4 regions of the Streptomyces sp. AHU1 genome follow, and region 1 is predicted to be linked to each of the others. Evidence: riboswitches for the same ligand, from Rfam matches in the RefSeq annotation. Region 1 holds a riboswitch; each other region holds the start of a gene.

Region 1 (5,066 bases):
GACGACCGCGCCGGTCAGAAGTCCTCGTCGAAGTCGACGGTGCCCTCCACCGCGACCTGGTAGGCGGACGGCCGGCGCTCGAAGAAGTTCGTCAGCTCCTGGACGCCCTGCAACTCCATGAAGGAGAACGGGTTCTCGGAGCCGTACACCGGCGCGAAGCCCAGCCGCTGCAGGCGCTGGTCCGCGACGCACTCCAGGTACTGCCGCATCGAGTCGGTGTTCATGCCCGGCAGACCCTCACCGCACAGGTCGCGCCCGAACTGCAGCTCCGCCTCGACGGCCTCGCGCAGCATGGCGGTCACCTGCTCCTGGAGCAGGTCGTCGAAGAGGTCCGGCTCCTCCTTGCGGACGGTGTCGACGACCTCGAAGGCGAAGCTCATGTGCATCGTCTCGTCGCGGAACACCCAGTTGGTGCCGGTCGCCAGACCGTGCAGCAGACCCCGGCTGCGGAACCAGTAGACGTACGCGAAGGCCCCGTAGAAGAAGAGTCCCTCGATGCACGCGGCGAAGCAGATCAGGTTCAGCAGGAAGCGGCGGCGGTCCGCCTTGCTCTCCAGCCGGTCCAGCTTCTCCACCGAGTCCATCCACTTGAAGCAGAACTGCGCCTTCTCGCGGATGGAGGGGATGTTCTCGACGGCCGCGAAGGCCGCCGCCCGGTCGTCCGGGTCGGGCAGATAGGTGTCGAGCAGCGTCAGATAGAACTGGACGTGCACGGCCTCCTCGAAGAGCTGACGGCTCAGGTACAGCCGCGCCTCGGGGGAGTTGATGTGCTTGTACAGCGTCAGCACCAGGTTGTTCGCCACGATCGAGTCGCCCGTCGCGAAGAACGCGACCAGCCGGCCGATCATGTGCTGCTCACCCGGCGTCAGCTTCGCGAGGTCGGCGACGTCCGAGTGGAGGTCGACCTCCTCGACGGTCCAGGTGTTCTTGATCGCGTCCCGGTAGCGCTCGTAGAAGTCCGGGTAGCGCATGGGACGCAGGGTGAGTTCGAAGCCCGGGTCCAGGAGGTTCTTCTCGGTGTTGGTGTCGCTCATTACTGGCACGCCTCGCAGGACTCGGGGTTTTCCAGGGAGCAGGCGACGGCGTCGGGGTCGGCCGCCTGCTGGACGGGGACGGTGGTCTCGGGCCGCGCCTGCGCCTGGGCCGCGCGGGCGATGCGCGTCGCCGGGCGGGACCGCAGGTAGTACGTCGTCTTCAGGCCCGCCTTCCAGGCGTACGCGTACATCGAGGAGAGCTTGCCGATGGTCGGTGTCTCCAGGAACAGGTTCAGCGACTGGGCCTGGTCGAGGAACGGGGTGCGGGCGGCGGCCATGTCGATCAGACCGCGCTGCGGGATCTCCCACGCCGTGCGGTACAGGTCGCGGACCTCCTGCGGGACCCAGGTGAAGCCCTGGACCGAGCCGTTGGACTCGCGCAGCGCCTCACGGGTCTGCGCGTCCCACACGCCGAGCTCCTTCAGCTCGGCCACCAGGTACGAGTTGACCTGGAGGAACTCGCCGGAGAGCGTCTCGCGCTTGAACAGGTTCGACACCTGCGGCTCGATGCACTCGTACACGCCCGCGATGGACGCGATGGTGGCGGTCGGCGCGATCGCGAGCAGCAGCGAGTTGCGCATGCCGACCTCGGCGATCCGCTCCCGCAGGGCCGCCCAGCGCTCCGGCCAGTTCAGCTCGACGTCGAAGTGGTCCGGGTGCAGCACACCGCGGGCGGTACGGGTCTTCTCCCAGGCCGGGAGCGGTCCGTTGCGCTCGGCGAGGTCCGCGGAGGCCTCGTAGGAGGCGAGCATGATCCGCTCGGCGATCCGGGTGGACAGGGCGCGCGCCTCGGGCGAGTCGAACGGCATCCGCAGCTTGAAGAAGACGTCCTGCAGACCCATCGCGCCGAGGCCGACCGGACGCCACTTGGCGTTGGAGCGGCCCGCCTGCTCGGTCGGGTAGAAGTTGATGTCCACCACGCGGTCGAGGAAGGTCACCGCGGTGCGCACGGTCTGGTCCAGCCGCTCCCAGTCGATGTCCCCGCCGGTCACGAACGCGCCGAGGTTGACCGAGCCCAGGTTGCAGACCGCCGTCTCCCCGTCGTCCGTGACCTCCAGGATCTCGGTGCACAGGTTCGAGGAGTGGACGGTGTGGCCCGGCTCCGCCGTCTGGTTGGCGGTGCGGTTGGCGGCGTCCTTGAAGGTCATCCAGCCGTTGCCGGTCTGCGCGAGGGTGCGCATCATGCGGCCGTAGAGGTCGCGGGCCGGGATGGTCTTCCTGGCCAGGCCCGCCTCCTCGGCCTTGCGGTAGGCGGCGTCGAACTCGTCGCCCCACAGGTCGACCAGTTCCGGCACGTCGGCGGGGGAGAACAGCGACCAGACGCCGTCCGCGTTCACGCGGCGCATGAACTCGTCCGGGATCCAGTGCGCGAGGTTCAGGTTGTGCGTACGCCGGGCGTCCTCACCGGTGTTGTCGCGCAGCTCCAGGAACTCCTCGATGTCGGAGTGCCAGGTCTCCAGGTAGACCGCGGCCGCGCCCTTGCGCCGACCGCCCTGGTTCACCGCGGCGACCGAGGCGTCGAGCGTCTTCAGGAACGGGACGATGCCGTTGGAGTGCCCGTTGGTGCCGCGGATCAGCGAACCGCGCGAGCGGATGCGGGAGTACGACAGCCCGATGCCGCCCGCGTGCTTCGACAGCCGCGCCACCTGGTGGTAGCGGTCGTAGATGGAGTCCAGCTCGTCCAGCGGGGAGTCGAGGAGGTAGCAGGACGACATCTGGGGGTGCCGCGTACCGGAGTTGAAGAGGGTGGGGGAGGAGGGGAGGTAGTCGAGGCGGCTCATGAGCCGGTAGAGCGCGGCGACCTCGTCCACGGAGCGGACGGTGTCGTCCTCCGCGAGACCGGAGGCCACCCGGAGCATGAAGTGCTGGGGCGTCTCGACGACCTTGCGGGTGATCGGGTGCCGGAGCAGATAGCGGCTGTGCAGCGTGCGCAGCCCGAAGTAGCCGAAGCGGTCGTCGCCCTCGGCGTCGATCAGCGCGTCGAGGCGGGCCGTGTGCAGCCGCACGAACGCGGCCGTGCGGTCGGCGATCAGGCCCTCGCGGTGGCCGACGGCGACCGACTCGGAGAAGGTGGTGACGCCCTGGGAGGCGGCCTCGGCGGCGATCGTGATCGCGAGCAGACGGGCGGCCAGCCGGGAGTAGGCGGGGTCCTCGGAGATGAGACCCGCGGCCGCCTCGGTGGCCAGTTCGCGCAGCTCGGCCTCGTCGGCGCGGGCGGACCGGCCGCGCAGCGCCGCGGCGGCGACCCGGCCGGGGTCGGCGTCGGGGAGGTCGGCGGTCAGATCCGTCAGGGTCCGCAGCAGCGCGGTTCCGGGACCGTCGGTCTCCACCGGGGCCTGCTGCGCGGTCACTGAAGCCGGATCGGCTGGCGCGATGGTCACTGGGGCTCTCCCTCGCTCGGCACGGGGCTTCGCGGCGGGCGCGGGGCACACGGGAGCGCTTTCGGGCAGCACACACCGCGTCCACCGGCCCATTCCGCGAGGCCCGGACGTCGTCGGCACCCGGGCCGGACGGCCGGGGCGCGCTGTCGGCAGGTCCTCGGACTGACGCGAGTACGGGCACACGCAGACGCGAACACGCACAAGTACACCGTTGCGGGACAGTTCCGGATTCGCACCGGATTCCCCTGCGGCGACAGCGACCATGAGCATACATCTTGTGCCGGGCTCCGGGACTGCCCCCACATGTTGTGTCCGTTGGGCGTCCGAGAGCGCTACGGAGTGTGCCGGAGCGTCAACTCGTAGGTGAGCAAACGGATGTCGTCGGGCTCCGGATACCCGGCTTTCCGGTGTGTCCGGCCGGGGCGCCGACGGGCCGCCGGTTTTTCACCGGCGGCCCGTCGTTCACGGCTGTCGCGGGGACCCGTCCCGTCGGCCCGTGGGCCCTGGTGGCGTGCCCCCTAGTGGCTCGCCTCCGCCGTGGCCGGCGGGAGTTCCGTCTGGACTCCCGGGTCGCCCGCGTCGGCCGTGTAGTCCCCGGGAGAGGTCTCGTCCACGCCCTCCGGGGCCTTGAACGCCCTGAGGGCGAAGGTGAGGACGACGGCCACGGCCACGTTCAGGACGAACGCCGTCAGGCCGATGTAGCCGATCTCCCCGATGCCGGGGATCTCCTTCGAGCTGCCGCCGAAGTGCTTCTGGGTCGGCGAGGCCACCCCGTAGGCGGCGATCGTGCCGTAGAGCATGCCGACCGCCCAGCCGCCCAGCAGCGCCCAGCGGTGGAACCAGCGGGTGAACAGGCCGCCGACCAGCGAGGGGAAGGTCTGCAGGATCCAGATGCCGCCCAGCAGCTGGAAGTTGATCGCGACGGTCTTGTCCATGGTCAGGACGAAGACCAGCGCGCCCACCTTCACCAGGAGCGAGACCAGCTTGGAGACCCTGGTCTCCTGCCGCGGGGTGGCGGCCGGGTTGATGAAGTCCTTGTAGATGTTGCGGGTGAAGAGGTTCGCGGCCGCGATCGACATGATGGCCGCCGGGACGAGCGCGCCGATGCCGATGGCGGCGAAGGCGACGCCCGCGAACCAGTCGGGGAACATGTTCTCGAAGAGCTGGGGGATCGCGAGCTGGCCGTTGGTGACCTTCACCCCGGCCGCGATCGCCATGAACCCGAGCAGGGCGAGCAGGCCCAGCATCAGCGAGTACAGCGGCAGGATCGTGGTGTTGCGGCGGATCACCTCCCGGCTGCGGCTGGACAGCGTCGCGGTGACCGAGTGCGGGTACATGAACAGCGCCAGCGCCGAACCGAGCGCGAGGGTGGCGTACGTCCACTGGCCCGCCTCGGCGGGGACGAGCCCGCCGGCGCCCGCGGCCGTGTACTTGGCGCTCGCCGCCTTGAAGATCTCGTCGAAGCCGCCCAGTTTGATCGGGATGTAGATGACGGCCACCGCGATCACGATGTAGATCAGGGTGTCCTTCACGAACGCGATCAGAGCGGGGGCCCGCAGGCCCGAGGAGTAGGTGTACGCGGCCAGCACGCCGAAGGCGATGAGGAGCGGCAGGTCCTTGACGAACCAGTTGGAGGAGTCGCCGCCGCCCA
Region 2 (5,066 bases), 2.1 Mb from region 1:
CAGCAGCCCGACGGCCGGTACCTGAGCGCCGAGACCCTGCCCTACATCGTCGTACCGGCGCCGAGCGGCATCTGGAACTACCGGGACCACGGCATCGGGCCCGGCTCGGTGGCGGCCGTGATCTACCGCGACCGCGTCCAGTACGCCGTCGTCGGTGACGTCGGCCCGCAGGACATCATCGGCGAGGCCTCGTACGCCACGGCCGCGGGGCTCGGTGTCCGCCCGGATCCCCGCGGCGGCGGCGCGCCTTCCGGGGTGACCTACCTCGTGTTCAAGAACGCCCGGGTGTCGCCCGTCCAGGACCACGGCGCCGCGGCGGCGGAGGGGGAGCGGCTGACCCGGAAGCTCCTGGGGGACGGCTGAGGCCGGCGGACCGTGGGCTCACCGGCCCGTCCACCCCGCCGGACCGCTCCACCGCGGTGCGGCTCGTCGCCGCCAGGGGACGGAAAGTCCTCGGAGCGGTGCGGAGATGGCTAGGATCACCGCAGCCCTGGGCAGCATCCGCGGACGGAACCGGGAACCGAGGAGTCATCAGTGCCGGACGGCGCGATCGGCGAACGCCCCGGTCCGGCTCGGGGCCGTACCGGACGGCCGCCGCTCACCGACGAACGCAGGGCCGAGATCCGGCTGGAGATCGCCCGCGCCGCTGTGGAACTCTTCGTGACCCAGGGCGTGACCGCCACCACCGGGGACCAGATCGCCCGGGCCGTCGGCCTGTCCACGCGGACCCTGTGGCGCTATTTCCCGGGCAAGGAGAGCTGTGTGAGCCCGCTGTTCGCGGCGGGCATCGACGCGATCGCCGCGGCGCTGCGGGCCTGGCCCGTGGGCGCTCCCCTGGAGGACGCCCTGGAGCAGGTGTCCACGAACGGCGAGGGGACGATGGCGATGCCGGAGCCGCCGAGGGTCCGCACGCTGCTGAGGCTCACCCGTACCGAGCCGGGACTGCGTGCCGTCTGGCTCCAGGCCCATGACGAGGCCGAGCCGGCGTTCGCCCGCGCGCTCGCCGACCGCGCCGGGCTGGGCGCCGTCGACCTGCGCTCGGAGATCCAGGCAGCCATGCTCAACGCGGCGCTGCGCGCGGCGGTCGAGCACTACGCGTGGCACACCGACGAAGCGGAGCCCGATCCCGCGACGGCCCGGGCGGAGCTGGCGGGCACCATCCGCTCGGCCCTGATCGTCGCGGCGGACGGAATCGCCTGACCCCGGCCCCCGCGCTTGCCGGATCCCGTACGTCCCGGCGCTCGGGCGGAGCGCTCCCGCGGCCCCGGGTCCCGCGCCCGCCGGTCCTCAGACCTTCCGGTAGGTGTACGCCTCCGCTGCCGCCGCCTCCACCGCGGCGAGGTCGGCGCCCGCCGAGGCCGTGACGACCGCGGCCACCGCTCCCTCGACAAAGGGGGCGTCCACCAGCCGTGTGCCGTCCGGGAGTTCGTCGCCCTCGGCGAGCAGAGCCTTGACGGTGAGCACGGCACTGCCCAGGTCGGTGAGTACGGCGACCCCGGCGCCGCGGTCCACGGAGGCCGCGGCGGCGGCGATCACGTCCGCGCTGGTACCGAGTCCTCCGTCCAGGGTGCCGCCCGCCGGCGCGACGGGAGCGAGCGTGCCGCCACCGGCCAGGCCCGTGGCCAGTTCGGCGACGGACGCGGCGACGGCGGCGCTGTGCGAGACCAGCACGATGCCCACGAACCGTTCCCCGGTGTCACTCACCGGCCGCCTCCACGAGTGCCGCGATCAGCAGTGCCGAGGACGTGGCGCCCGGGTCCTGGTGCCCGATGCTGCGCTCGCCCAGATAACTCGCCCGGCCCTTGCGGGCCTGCAGCGGTGTCGTCGCCACGGCACCCTCCTCGGCCGCGGACTTCGCCGCGGCGAACGACTCGGCGAGCGCGTCGACCGCGGGCACCAGGGCGTCGATCATGGTCTTGTCGCCGGGCGCGGCTCCGCCCAGTGCCATGACCGCGTCGACGCCCGTGCGCAGCGCGTCCGTGAGCTGTTCCCCGGTGACCTCGGGGGCGTCCCCGAGCGCCTTGCCGGTCCGGCGCAGCAGGGTGCCGTACAGCGGCCCGGACGCGCCGCCGACCGTCGAGATCAACTGCCTTCCGGCGAGCGCGAGTACGGCACCGGGAGTGTCCGGAGCGTCCTTCTCCAGGGCGGCGGTCACGGCGGTGAATCCGCGCTGCAGATTGCTGCCGTGGTCGGCGTCACCGATGGGCGAGTCCAGCTCGGTGAGCCGCTCCGCCTCACGGTCCACCGACGCGGCGGTCACGGTCATCCAGCGGCGGAAGAAATCGGCGTTCAGCACGGAATCTCCTTGCGTGGTACGGAAGTCGGCCTGGTGTCGGTCGGTGGCCGGGTGCCGGGCGGCACCCGGCCACCGACACCGACCGGGTTCACACGCCCCAGCGGAGCCCCGGCGTCTTCACCGGCGCGTCCCACAGCCGCAGCAGTTCCTCGTCCACCTGGCACAGGGTCACCGAGGCGCCCGCCATGTCGAGGGAGGTGACGTAGTTGCCGACCAGGGTGCGTGCCACGGGGATGCCGCGTTCGGCCAGCACCCGCTGCACCTCCGCGTTGAAGCCGTACAGCTCCAGCAGGGGAGTGGCGCCCATGCCGTTGACGAGGAGCAGCACCGGATTGCGCGGTGCGAGGTCGTCCAGGACGGCGTGCACCGCGAAGTCGGCGATCTCGTGCGACGTCATCATCGCGCGCCGCTCCCGGCCCGGCTCGCCGTGGATGCCGACCCCGAGCTCGAGCTCCCCGGCCGGCAGGTCGAACGTCGGGCTGCCCTTGGCCGGAGTCGTGCAGGCGCTGAGCGCCACACCGAAACTGCGGGAGTTCTCGTTGACCTTCCGGGCCAGTGCCTCGACCGCCTCCAGGGGCGCGCCCTCCTCGGCGGCGGCGCCCGCGATCTTCTCCACGAACAGCGTCGCGCCCGTGCCGCGCCGCCCGGCGGTGTACAGGCTGTCGGTGACGGCCACGTCGTCGTCGACGAGGACCTTGGCGACGCGGATGCCCTCGTCCTCGGCCAGCTCCGCCGCCATGTCGAAGTTGAGGACGTCTCCGGTGTAGTTCTTCACGATGAACAGCACGCCCGCGCCGCTGTCCACGGCGGCCGCCGCCCGCAGCATCTGGTCCGGGACCGGGGACGTGAACACCTCGCCCGGGCACGCGGCCGACAGCATCCCCGGGCCCACGAATCCGCCGTGCAGCGGCTCGTGCCCGGACCCGCCGCCGGAGACGAGACCCACCCTTCCCGCGACCGGGGCGTCCCTGCGCACGATCACACGGTTGTCGACGTCCACCGTCAGTTCCGGATGGGCCGCCGCCATGCCCCGCAGCGCGTCCGCCACCACCGTCTCCGCCACGTTGATGAGCATCTTCATGGGTACCTCCCGGTTTCAGTGACGGACTGTCAGGTGTATGGGGTGAGGTGATGGGACGCGAGTCGGTGAGAGGGCTGTCACCCCCAGTATTGACCTTGCCGTGGCGAAGGTCACGCGCGTGGACGCCCGGGGGCGTACGCGGCACGGGGCCGAGGTCGCCGGATGAGATGATGACCGGCGACATAAGGCGACGGCGGTACGAGGAAGCCGGTGTGAATCCGGCGCGGTCCCGCCACTGTGACCGGTGAGTGAGCTCCGGCAGGCCACCGCCCCGACCGGGGTGGGAAGGCGGAGCAGGCCAAGACCCGGGAGCCAGGAGACTCACGCGGTCGCCTCCTCGAACGACACCGGGGCGGATCTCCCCGGGAGGGGAGTGGCACGCCGTGCCCGAGACGCCGTTGGAAGAGACACCGGGAGAACCCGTGCGGGCGGGCGGCGCCGTGCCGTGCCGGGTCGTCGTCTGCCGGGACTGCTGCTGCGGCAGTCCCAAGGTGACCGGAGTGGACCACGCCGTACAGACCGCGCGACTGCGCGCGGACGTACCGGTGCGTATCTCCGAGTGCCTCGACGTGTGCGACCAGGCCAACGTCGTCGTCGTGCAGCCGTCCGCCGCGGGCCGGGCCGCGGGAGCACGGCCGGTCTGGCTCGGACTCGTCAACGACCCGGACGCGACCGAGGACATCGTGACGTGGGTGCGCGCCGGAGGCCCGGGAGTGGCACCGCCGCCGGACATCCTCGACCTGTACACCTTCACCCCGCCTCGGCGCGCGACGGATTCCTGAGGCCCGCGCACCCTGCTCGGGCCGGCCGGTCCCGCACCCGGGCGTTCAGTGGAGGATGCTGACCGCCCGGGCGATGACCAGCAGGGACGTGAGGAGCGCGGCCACGCTCTGGATGCTCATCAGGAGCTTCGCGCGAGCGGAGAGGGGCATCGTGTCCGTCGGGCTGAAGGCCGTCGAGTTGGTCACCGAGATGTAGAGGTAGTCCACGAGGGTCGGCACCCAGTCGGAGGTTTTGCTGGCGCCGTCGGCGACCTCCTCCACCGCGTCGTCGTTCTCGTCCTGCGAGAACCGGAAGTCGGCCAGGGGCAGGTCGCCGCGGGGGGCCTGGGTGCGCACGACGGGGCCGCCCCGATCGAGTTCCCAGTACGCGAGTCCGAAGGCGATGATGTTCGTCAGCCACACCTGCAGCGCCGCGAGCAGCAAGGAGCGCCCGTCCTTCACCTCGGCGTGGACCATCTGGTGGATGAGGACGCCGAGAGCGGTGAGGTTGCCGGTGGCGATGAGCAGGACGAGGGTCAGCGACAGGAACCGGAAGACCTTGGTCTGCCGGGTGAGCCTCCTGGGGTTGATGGCGATGAGCGGCACCAGCAGCAGGAGCTCCAGGGCCGGCAGCACGTAGCGGGGGGCGACGAGGAGCTGCTGGGGAAGTGCCACGTACAGGGCGATGGCGATGAGCGTGGCTGCCGCGGCGGGCAGCCGCGCTTCACCGCGGCGCTCGTGCCTCGGATGCCCGGTCCGGGCGACGGCACGGCTTTTCACCACGAGCGGTGCCCTCCTTCCGATGTCGGTCAGGGCGTCACGGGGTGCTCCGGCCGCGGGGGTGACCCCGCGCGTGAGGTTCTGCCCAGGGGTGATCGACTACCCCGTGCGGAATGGCGCAAGCGGGCGGGAGCCCGTGTTCGCGCGG
Region 3 (5,066 bases), 2.5 Mb from region 1:
CGGCTTCATCCTCGTCCCGCACATCACCCCGGGCGGCCTGGACGCCTTCGCGGACACCGTCGTCCCGCTCCTGCAGGAGCGCGGCACCTACCGCACCGAGTACGAGGGCAGCACCCTGCGCGACCACCTCGGCCTCGCCCACCCCGACGCCGGGGCGCCGACCGCCCCGCACCTGTCCGCCGACCACTGAGGAGGCCCCAGCACATGTCCGACATCCCTCTCGGCGTACTCGACCTGGTTCCGGTCTCCTCGGGTTCCACGGCCGGTGACGCGCTGCGCAACTCCATCGACCTGGCCCGGCGGGCCGAGAGCCTCGGGTACGCCCGCTACTGGTTCGCCGAACACCATCTCAATCCCGGTGTGGCCGGAACCTCGCCAGCCGTCGTCATCGCCCTGACCGCCGCCGCGACCTCGACCATCCGGCTCGGCGCCGGTGCCGTGCAACTCGGCCACCGCACCGCCCTGTCCACCGTCGAGGAGTTCGGTCTGATCGACGCGCTGCACCCCGGGCGCCTCGACCTCGGCCTCGGGCGCTCCGGCGGCCGGCCGTCCGGCAAGCCCGCCGTCCCGCCCGCCACCGTGACCCCGGTGGTCGACGGCCGCGCCCCGAACGGGCTGCGCATCCCGCCCCGCTTCTCCTTCGAGCACCTTCTCGGCTCACCGCGGATCGCCCTGCAGCGCACCCTCCTCCAGCAGCCCGGCGCACAGTCGCAGGACTACGGCGAGCAGATCGACGACATCCTCGCGCTGCTCGCGGGCACCTACCGCTCGCCGGACGGCGTCGAGGCGCACGTCGTCCCCGGGGAGGGTGCCGACCTGGAGGTGTGGATCCTGGGCAGCAGCGGCGGACAGAGCGCCGAAGCGGCCGGCCGGGGCGGGCTCCGGTTCGCCGCGAACTACCACGTCAGTCCGGCCACCGTGCTGGAGGCGGTGGAGGGCTACCGCGCCGCGTTCCAGCCCTCCGACGTCCTCGACAAGCCGTACGTCAGCGTGTCCGCGGACGTCGTCGTCGCCGAGGACGACGAGAAGGCCCGCGAACTCGCCACGGGATACGGCCTCTGGGTCCGCAGCATCCGCACGGCCGAGGGGGCCATCGAGTTCCCCACCCCGGACGAGGCGCGCGCCCACGTCTGGTCGGACGCCGACCGGACGCTCGTCCAGGACCGCCTCGACACTCAGTTCGTCGGCTCCCCGCAGCGGGTGGCCGACCAGTTGGCGCAGCTCCAGGAGGCCACCGGAGCCGACGAACTGCTCGTCACCACGATCACCCACGGACACGCGGACCGGGTGCGGTCGTACGAGCTGCTGGCCGAGGAGTGGCGCACACGGTGACCCACCGCCTCTGCCGGACGTCCCTCGCCCGGGGACCGCCGACCAGGACGGGAACCCGGACACCACCGGTGTGTACGGTGGCGGGAAGATCGCCGTGACCGGCGAACCGGCCGGACCGTGGAAGGAACCACCGAGATCATGCGCGTCATCGTGGCCCGTCGGCCGGCGGAGGTGTCCGGATGAACGGCACCGGGACATCGGGCGCCGGGGATCCCGTCCTGCTGCGCACCGAGGGACGGGCCGCCCGTCTCACCCTCAACCGGCCCAGGGCCCTCAACGCCCTGAACCACGAGATGGTGCGCCGGATCGACGGGGCGCTCACCGCCTGGGAACACGACCCGGCCGTCGAGACCGTCGTCGTCACCGGCGCCGGGGAACGCGGACTGTGCGCGGGCGGCGACATCCGGGTCGTCCACGACGACGCGCGCGACGGGGACGGCACCGCGTCCGCCGCCTTCTGGCGGGACGAGTACCGCCTCAACGCCCGTATCGCCCGCTATCCCAAGCCGTACGTGGCGGTCATGGACGGCATCGTCATGGGCGGCGGCGTCGGCGTCTCCGCGCACGGCAGCGTCCGGATCGTCACCGAACGCTCGCGGATCGCCATGCCCGAGACCGGCATCGGTTTCGTCCCCGACGTCGGCGGCACCCGTCTGCTCGGCCTCGCCCCGGGCGAACTCGGCACCCACCTCGCCCTGACGGGCGCCTCGATCGGCGCCGGGGACGCGCTGCTGTGCGGCCTCGCCGACCACTACGTGCCCTCCGCCTCGCTCCCGCGACTGCTGTCCGACCTCGCCGACCGGCCCGTGGCGGAGGCCCTGGCCGCGCACGAGCGGCCCGCGCCCCCGGCGGAACTCGCGGAGCGGCGCGGATGGATCGACGCCTGCTACGAGGCCGACACGGTCGAGGAGATCGTCCAGCGGCTGCTCGCGGCCGGTGACCCGTCCGCCAAGGAGACGGCGGAGATCCTCCTCGGCAACTCGCCCACCGCCCTGAAGGTCACGCTGGCCGCCCTGCGCCGCGCCCGGCGGCTCGGCTCGCTGGAGCGCGTCCTGGACCAGGAGTACCGCGTGTCCTGCGCGGCCCTGTCCGCCCCCGACCTGGTGGAGGGCGTCCGGGCCCAGATCATCGACAAGGACCGCGAGCCGCGCTGGTCCCCGGCCACGCTCGCCGAGGTCACCGACGCCGACGTCGAGCGCTTCTTCGCCCCGCTCGGCGAGCGTGAACTCGGCCTGTCCGACGGGGCCTTCCGGTCGTCGTGAGGACCCGTCACCTGGGACGAGAGGAAGATCACCCCGGTCGGCGCGGTCTTGGCCAGGTACGCGGCACGCGGTACGGTCGGTCCGATATCGATGACGTCAAGACGGAAGCCGGCGGAAATCCGGCACGGTCGCGCCACTGTGAGCGAGACGCCCCAGCCACGCTGGGCGCCCCGTGAGTCAGACCCGTAGGCGGCATCCTGTGCACCACCGAGATGGGACGCGAACTCCCGAGGAGGTCCTGCCATGGCGCAGACCGTCGCCCAGCCGACAGCCACCACCCCCGCCATCCCCGCCAAGCTGCCGATCGGTGCGATCGCCCCCTGGGCGGTCTTCTTCGGCATCCTGATGCTGGTCCTGCTGTACTTCGTCGGCGCCGAGCAGGGCGCCACCTCCGTCGTCTCCGGCGAGGACGTCCACGAGTGGGTGCACGACGCCCGCCACCTGCTCGGCTTCCCCTGCCACTGACCCGAGGGGACCGCGCACACCCATGAACTCCGCAACGGTAAGAAATCTCCTCGTGCGGGGCATGCTCGCCGGCCTCGCGGCCGGTGTACTCGCCCTGGTCGTCGCCTACTTCCTCGGTGAACCGAGCGTCGACAGCGCCATCGGCCTCGAGGAGGCCCACGCCCACACCCACGAGCACGGGCACGAGGTCGAACTCGTCTCCCGGAGCCTGCAGTCCACCGCGGGCCTGGCCACCGGCGTCCTGGTCTACGGCGTCTCCTTCGGCGGCATCGCCGCGCTCGCCTACTGCTTCGCACTGGGCCGCGTGGGCCGCTTCGGACCGCGCGCGACCGCGCTCCTGCTGTCCGGGACCGCGCTGCTGGCCGTGTACGTCGTGCCGTTCCTGAAGTACCCGGCCAACCCGCCGGCGGTCGGCGACGCCGACACCATCGGCAAGCGGACCGCCCTGTACTTCCTGATGATGGTCCTCAGCGTGCTCCTCGCGGTGGGCGCCGTCATCCTCGGCAAGCGCCTCGCGCCGACCCTCGGCACCTGGTACGCCACCGTCACCGCGGTGGCCGCCTTCGCCGTCGTGATCGGACTCGCCTACCAGTTCCTGCCCGTGGTCAACGAGGTCCCGGGAGGCTTCCCGGCCACCCTGCTGTGGCGGTTCAGGCTCTCCGCACTGGCCATCCAGACCGTCCTGTGGGGTGGATTCGGCCTGGTCTTCGGCGAGTTGGCCGAACGCATGCTCAACCCCCGGCCCGCCGGGGCACCTTCGGGCCGGTCGGTCCCGGCCGCGAACTGAACCCTCCGGCACCGACGCCACAGGCCCCCGGATCACTCCGGGGGCCTGTGGCGTTCGCGCGGTCCACCGCGGATATGAGCGGTGGCAGGGCTCCGACCTGCCCCGCCACCGCCGTCCAGGTCAGCGGCCCTCGCCGCCGAACACCTCCAGGATGCGCTCCGCCGCGAGCGTCGCCGTCAAGTCGCCCTCGCGGACCTGCCGTTCGAGCTCGGGGGCGAGAGCCCGTACGGCCCGGTCGGCGTGCAGCCGGCCGAGCAGTTCGTCCCGGACCATGTTCCAGGTCCAGTCCACCTGCTGGTCACGGCGCTTCTCGGCGAGGGCGCCGGTCGAGTCGAGCAGCGTCCGGTGCTGTTCCAGACGGTCCCAGAGGGTGTCCAGACCGGCCGACTCGCGGGCGCTGCAACTCAGCACCGGCGGCGTCCAGACGGCGTCCTTGCCGTGCATCAGCCGCAGCGCGCCCGCCAGTTCACGCGCCGCCGACTTCGCGTCGCGCTCGTGCGGACCGTCCGCCTTGTTGACCGCGATCACGTCCGCCAGCTCCAGGACGCCCTTCTTGATGCCCTGCAACTGGTCCCCGGTACGCGCCAGCGTGAGCAGCAGGAAGGAGTCGACCATGTTCGCGACCGCGGTCTCCGACTGACCGACACCGACCGTTTCCACCAGCACCACGTCGTAGCCGGCCGCCTCCATCACCACGATCGACTCGCGGGTCGCCTTCGCCACCCCGCCGAGCGTCCCGGCGGTGGGGGAGGGGCGGATGAACGCGGCCGGGTCCACGGCGAGCCGCTCCATCCGGGTCTTGTCACCCAGGATGGAGCCGCCCGTACGGCTGGAGGACGGGTCGACGGCGAGCACCGCCACCCGGTGCCCGAGCGAGGTCAGCATCGTGCCGAACGCGTCGATGAAGGTCGACTTGCCCACGCCCGGCACCCCGCTGACACCGATCCGCCGGGCCTTCCCGCTGTGCGGGAGCAGCTCGGTCAGCAACTCCTGCGCCAGCGCCCGGTGCTGGGGCCGGGTGGACTCGACGAGCGTGATGGCGCGGGCGACCAGCGCCCGCTTCCCGTCGAGCACACCCTTGACATAGGTGTCGAGTTCGATCACAGGTCGTGCCCGAGGTCGGCAGAGAGCCGCTGGACGAGGTCGTACGCCGCGTCCGGGATCACCGTCCCCGGCGGGAAGACCGCCGCCGCGCCCATCTCCAGCAGCGTCGGCACGTC
Region 4 (5,066 bases), 2.1 Mb from region 1:
TGCTGGAGGGGTGGGAAGCTATCCGGAAGCGGCCCGGGATGTACATCGGCTCGACCGGTGAACGCGGCCTGCGCCACCTGGTGTTCGAGGTCGCCGACCGGGCTGTGAACGAGGTCCTGGCCGGCCACGCCGGCTGCGTCGACATTGCTCTCACATCCGACAGCGGCGTGTGTGTCGCCGACGATGGGCGGGGCGTCCGCGTCGACGAAGCGGGGGACACGGGCATCTCCGGCCTCGAAGCCCTGCTGACCCGCGTGCAGACCGGGCCGGGGCCCGGCGACCGCCACGATGTGACGCTCGGCTTCTGCGGGGTGGGACCCTTCGTCGCCAATGCCCTGTCGAGCCGGATGACGGCCGAGGTGCGGCGCGGGGGAGCCCGCTGGGTTCAGGAGTACGCGCGCGGCGTGGCCGTCACCCCGCTCACCGAGGCGGGCACGTCGACCGGTAGTGGTACCACCATCACCTTCTGGCCCGACGCTGACATCTTCGGAACCGCGGAGTACTCGTTCGACGGGCTGGCCGAGCGTTTCCGGGAACTGGCTTTGCTGAACCGGGGCTTGGAGATCTCTCTGACCGACCGGCGCCGACCGGGCGAGGCGCGGTCGGCGCGGTTCCAGTACCCCGACGGCGCGCGGGACTTCGTGGCCGTCCTTGACGAGCAGAAGGAGGAACCCGTTCATTCGCACATCATCGGCTTCGAACGGGAGGAACCGCGGATGGCGGGGACGGTGGAGGTGGCCCTGCGTTGGCGTGCCTCCCATGACGAGCGGGTCCGGAGCTTCGCCAACAGCCGGCCCACTGACGGCGGCACACACGAGCGCGGCTTCCGCGACGGGGTGGCGGCCGCAGTCACCGCATACGCACGGGAGCGGCGGCTGCTGACTGCGACGGATCCCGACCTTGACGCCGATCGGATCAGCGACGGTCTGACAGCCGTCGTGTCGGTGAAGCTGGACCATCCCGAGTTCGAGGGCTCCACGCGCGGCCGGCTGGGTAACGCCGCCGTGCGCGCCTGCGTCGAACAGGCTGTCCAGGAACACCTCGGCAGGTGGCTGGGAGAACACCCGGAACAGGCCGCAGCCGTTATCGACCGGATCATCCAGGGCGCCCGCCGGGACTGACCAGGAACAGGCTGCCCTGCCGACCCCCGGGAATCGGGGCCGGCAGGGCAGCCTGCAGCACACGACGGTCGACTCTGGGCTCGAAACCGTCCAGTGGGTCCGAGGGGCCGAGGAACTGTTCGACCGATCGACCGCGGGTCAGGGCACCGGCAGCGAAGGACTCGACCAGGTAGCGCACCCAGGCAGCCCGGAGACCGAGGGAGACGTCGCGCTTCAGTGGGGCTGCAGGTGGACGACAGATCCGGTGCTGACCCGACAGTCAGCGTGCCGAGTCACACTCCCCTCCAGTCCGTGCCGACGGTTCGGTGCCGACTGTCCCGCTTTTGTGCCGACTGAAAAGCCTCGTCACACGGGCCTAGCGCCGCACCCGGGGCATCCCCAGTCCGATCCACGAGATGATCTCCCGCTGGATCTCGTTGTTGCCGCCGCCGAAGGTGAAGATCACGGCCGATCGGTAGCCGCGTTCGAGTTCGCCGTGCAGGACGGCGCCGGCGGAGCCCTCCTTGAGGACACCGGGGGCCGCCACGATCTCCATCAGCCAGGCGTACGCGTCCCGGCGCGCCTCGGAGCCGTACACCTTGACGGCGGAGGCGTCCTGCGGGGTGAGCGTGCCCTCCTGGACGGCGTTCACCATGCGCCAGTTGAGGAGTTTCATGGCGTCCAGCCTGGTGTGCGTGCGGGCGAGGAGGCGGCGCACCCAGGGGAGGTCGACGACGCGGCGGCCATCGGCGAGCTTGGTCTCCGTCGCCCAGCGCTGGACGTCGTGCAGGGCGCGGATGGCCATGGTGCCGTGCGCGGCGAGGGTGACGCGCTCGTGGTTGAGCTGGTTGGTGATCAGCCGCCAGCCCTTGTTCTCCTCGCCGACCCGGCGCGTGGCGGGGACCTTGATGTTCTCGTAGTAGCTGGCGGTGGTGTCGTGCGAGGCGAGCGTGTTGATGACGGTGCACGAATAGCCGGGGTCGGAGGTCGGCACGAGGAGCATGGTGATGCCCTTGTGCGGCGGGGCGTCCGGATCGGTGCGGACCGCGAGCCACACCCAGTCGGCCGTGTCACCGTTGGTCGTCCAGATCTTCTGGCCGTCGACCGTGTAGTGGCCGGTCTCCTCGTCGCCCTCCCGTACGGCCCTGGTCCGGAGCGCGGCGAGGTCGGTCCCGGCGCCCGGCTCGCTGTAGCCGATCGCGAAGTCGATCTCGCCGGAGAGGATCTTCGGCAGGAAGTACGCCTTCTGCTCCTCCGTACCGAACCGCATGATCGTCGGCCCCACGGTGTTGAGCGCCATCAGCGGCAGCGGCACCCCGGCCTGAGCCGCCTCGTCGAAGAAGATGAACTGCTCCATCGGGGTCAGGCCCCGCCCGCCGTATTCCTCTGGCCAGCCGACCCCGAGCCAGCCGTCCGCGCCGAGCCGCCTGATCGTCTCGCGGTAGAAGCGCTTCTGCGCCGCCGGGTCGCCGTGGCGCGCGTAGGCGTTGTCCGGCACCAACTCGGCGAAGTAGAGACGAAGTTCGGTCCGCAACCGCTGCTGCTCCGGCGTGTATTCGAGATGCACGGCGCCTCCTGCCTCCCGGGCCCGACCTGACGGCGCACACCGTAGAACGTGTTCCAGAAATTGGGAATGCCGATGACACGGGCGCCGCCTGGACGCGCGTCGGGGCCAAGGGGTGCGGGCGGGCCGCCGGCCGCGAGGGGCGTGCGCGCACACGCGAGGGGCGGTGTCCGGTCACCCGGGCACCGCCCCTCGTGCGGGCCGGGTTCCCCCGGCCGTCGCGGAATGCCGTCGCTCGTACGCCCCCGTGGCCGTCAGTGGCAGGGGAAGCCGAGCAGGTGTCGGGCGTCGTGGACCCATTCGTGGACGTTCTCGCCGGAGACCAGGGAGGTGGCGCCCTGTTCGGCACCGACGAAGTAGAGCAGGACCAGCATCAGGACACCGAAGAACGCCGCCCAGGGGACGATCGCGCCGATCGGCAGCTTGGCGGGAACGGCGGTGGGCGTGACGGTCGGCTGGACGACGGACTGCGCCATGGGGCAGAACCTCCTGGGGAACTCGCGTCCCATCTCGGTGGTGCACGGGACGACGGCCACGGGTCTGACTCACCCGCGTCCGTCACCCCTGGCCGGAGTGGCGTGCGCCGGGCTCACAGTGGCGCGACCGTGCCGGAATTCCACCGGGCTTCCGTCGAACCGTCGTCAATATCCACGCGACCGTACCGCGAAGCCTCACCCCGGCCAAGGGCGCACGCCCCCGGCGTACTGTGAGAATGACGGTATGACCACCCGGATGTTCTTGGTTTCAGCGGCGATCGGCGAGGCACTGCGCGAGGCCCGCTTCGACGACGGGAGTCCGCTGGACGCCTCGGGCCTGCGAGCCGCCCGGACGGCGGCCGAAGCGGGTGCCGTTCCGGCCGGCGGGCGGCTGTGGGTCTCCCCCACCGTGAGGTGCCGGCAGACCGCCGAGGCACTCGGGCTTCAAGACGGCCTCGAGACGGCGGAGTTGGCCCCTCTGGACGTGGGCCGCTGGCGCGGGGCGACGCTCGCCGAGGTGGGCGCGAAGGAGCCGGAGGCAGTGGCGCGGTGGCTCGCCGATCCGGTGTCGGCGCCGCACGACGGCGAGTCGGTGCGGGAGTTCTGCGACCGGGTGGCGGAACACCTCGACACGGCGGCCGAGTTCAGCGGACGGACCGTCGCCGTGGTGGAGCCCGAGGTCGTACGGGCCCTGGTGGTACGGGCGCTGGGGGCACCGGAGTCGGCGTTCTGGCGGGTGGACGTGCCGCCGCTCACCGTCACGGAGCTGAGCGGGCGCGCGGGGCGCTGGAACGTCCGCGCCGGACGCCCGCTCGTCTGACCGGCCCGCTCCGGGCGGCGCGCGACCTCATCGCAGCGTGGCGATGAAGTCCGAGCACGACCGGGCGCAGTCACGGCAGTTCTGCGCGGCGGCCTCCGCCCCGGGACATTCGTCGAACGCCTCGGCGCACTCCAGGCAGACGTCACGACACCACTCCAGCCGGGCGCGGAGCTCCCGGTCGCTCAGCCCCGGATGACGGGACAGCACCTGGCAGGTCGCCTCGCACACCTCCGCGCAGAGAATGCCCGAACGCCGCGCGGTCTCCTGCTTCTTCGGCCCGCCGGGATCCATGAGGCTCGCGCGCAGCGTGGAGGTCCTGGCGCATTCGGCACAGGCCCGGGCGCACTCGAAGCGGTCCTCCAGGTACCGGAACAGCTCCTGCTGTGAAGGCGTCGTCGTCACGAACAGGCGGGTAGCCGGAGGGAGTCGGTTCAAACGGCGCGAGGCCGGGCCTCAGGCGCCGGCCGCCTCCCGGGAGATCTGCTCGAACTGCGCCCCCATGGCCTCGGAGAGCGCCTGCGCCGCCGACAACGGGCGGACCATCACCATGAGTTCGTCGATGCGTCCGTCCTCGTCGAAGTGCAGGAAGTCGCAGCCGTTGATCTCCTTGTCGCCCACCTTGGCCGTGAAGACCAGCGCGTGGTCACGGCCGTCGGCCCCGGCGATCTCACGGACGTAGCGGAAGTCGCTGAAGACGCGCCAGACGCCGCGCAGGATGGCCGCGGTGATCGGCTTGCCCGGGTAGGGCTTGAAGGCGACGGGGCTGGTGAACACGACGTCGTCGGCCAGCAGCTCCTCGACCGCGTCGAGGTCTCCGGCCTCCACGGCCTTGCGGAAGGAGTTCATCGCACCCATCTCCTCTACTCAATTAATTGATTAAGTGCAGATAAGATTAGTCCTGTGGGCAGGGGCCGTCTAGCCTTGCGGGATGGCATTGCGCAACGCGGTACTGGCCGCGCTCCTGGAGGGCGAGGCGTCGGGCTACGACCTGGCCAAGGGGTTCGACGCCTCGGTGGCCAACTTCTGGATGGCGACCCCGCAACAGCTGTACCGGGAACTCGACCGGATGGAGTCCGAGGGGCTCATCGAGGCCCGGGTGGTGCAGC

Evidence for each region. Region 1 has a riboswitch for cobalamin ahead of ACICHK_RS26430 (ribonucleoside-diphosphate reductase subunit alpha). Riboswitches for the same ligand answer to the same signal wherever they lie in the genome.
Region 2: it holds a riboswitch for cobalamin, as region 1 does, so the genes downstream of both, ACICHK_RS35180 ((2Fe-2S) ferredoxin domain-containing protein) here and ACICHK_RS26430 (ribonucleoside-diphosphate reductase subunit alpha) in region 1, are expected to answer to the same signal.
Region 3: it holds a riboswitch for cobalamin, as region 1 does, so the genes downstream of both, ACICHK_RS37080 (CbtB-domain containing protein) here and ACICHK_RS26430 (ribonucleoside-diphosphate reductase subunit alpha) in region 1, are expected to answer to the same signal.
Region 4: it holds a riboswitch for cobalamin, as region 1 does, so the genes downstream of both, ACICHK_RS35265 (CbtB-domain containing protein) here and ACICHK_RS26430 (ribonucleoside-diphosphate reductase subunit alpha) in region 1, are expected to answer to the same signal.

What each region holds. Positions count from the first base shown of each region.
Region 1 is NZ_CP174283.1:5,897,279-5,902,344, forward strand. It holds gene ACICHK_RS26425 (ribonucleotide-diphosphate reductase subunit beta) at 15-1,034, opposite strand; gene ACICHK_RS26430 (ribonucleoside-diphosphate reductase subunit alpha) at 1,034-3,415, opposite strand; cobalamin riboswitch at 3,546-3,695, opposite strand; gene mctP (monocarboxylate uptake permease MctP) at 3,934-5,066, opposite strand, start outside.
Region 2 is NZ_CP174283.1:7,954,055-7,959,120, forward strand. It holds gene ACICHK_RS35155 (glycoside hydrolase family 75 protein) at 1-363, shown strand, start outside; gene ACICHK_RS35160 (TetR/AcrR family transcriptional regulator) at 535-1,200, shown strand; gene ACICHK_RS35165 (PTS fructose transporter subunit IIA) at 1,288-1,704, opposite strand; gene dhaL (dihydroxyacetone kinase subunit DhaL) at 1,697-2,296, opposite strand; gene dhaK (dihydroxyacetone kinase subunit DhaK) at 2,385-3,377, opposite strand; cobalamin riboswitch at 3,576-3,700, shown strand; gene ACICHK_RS35180 ((2Fe-2S) ferredoxin domain-containing protein) at 3,761-4,159, shown strand; gene ACICHK_RS35185 (hypothetical protein) at 4,205-4,921, opposite strand.
Region 3 is NZ_CP174283.1:8,393,907-8,398,972, forward strand. It holds gene ACICHK_RS37065 (NtaA/DmoA family FMN-dependent monooxygenase) at 1-190, shown strand, start outside; gene ACICHK_RS37070 (LLM class flavin-dependent oxidoreductase) at 205-1,332, shown strand; gene ACICHK_RS37075 (enoyl-CoA hydratase/isomerase family protein) at 1,512-2,594, shown strand; cobalamin riboswitch at 2,651-2,797, shown strand; gene ACICHK_RS37080 (CbtB-domain containing protein) at 2,838-3,059, shown strand; gene ACICHK_RS37085 (CbtA family protein) at 3,082-3,846, shown strand; gene meaB (methylmalonyl Co-A mutase-associated GTPase MeaB) at 3,967-4,950, opposite strand; gene scpA (methylmalonyl-CoA mutase) at 4,947-5,066, opposite strand, start outside.
Region 4 is NZ_CP174283.1:7,973,714-7,978,779, reverse strand. It holds gene ACICHK_RS35275 (DNA gyrase subunit B) at 1-1,121, shown strand, start outside; gene ACICHK_RS35270 (acyl-CoA dehydrogenase family protein) at 1,477-2,667, opposite strand; gene ACICHK_RS35265 (CbtB-domain containing protein) at 2,919-3,140, opposite strand; cobalamin riboswitch at 3,178-3,339, opposite strand; gene ACICHK_RS35260 (histidine phosphatase family protein) at 3,385-3,960, shown strand; gene ACICHK_RS35255 (ferredoxin) at 3,988-4,362, opposite strand; gene ACICHK_RS35250 (nuclear transport factor 2 family protein) at 4,414-4,806, opposite strand; gene ACICHK_RS35245 (PadR family transcriptional regulator) at 4,889-5,066, shown strand, end outside.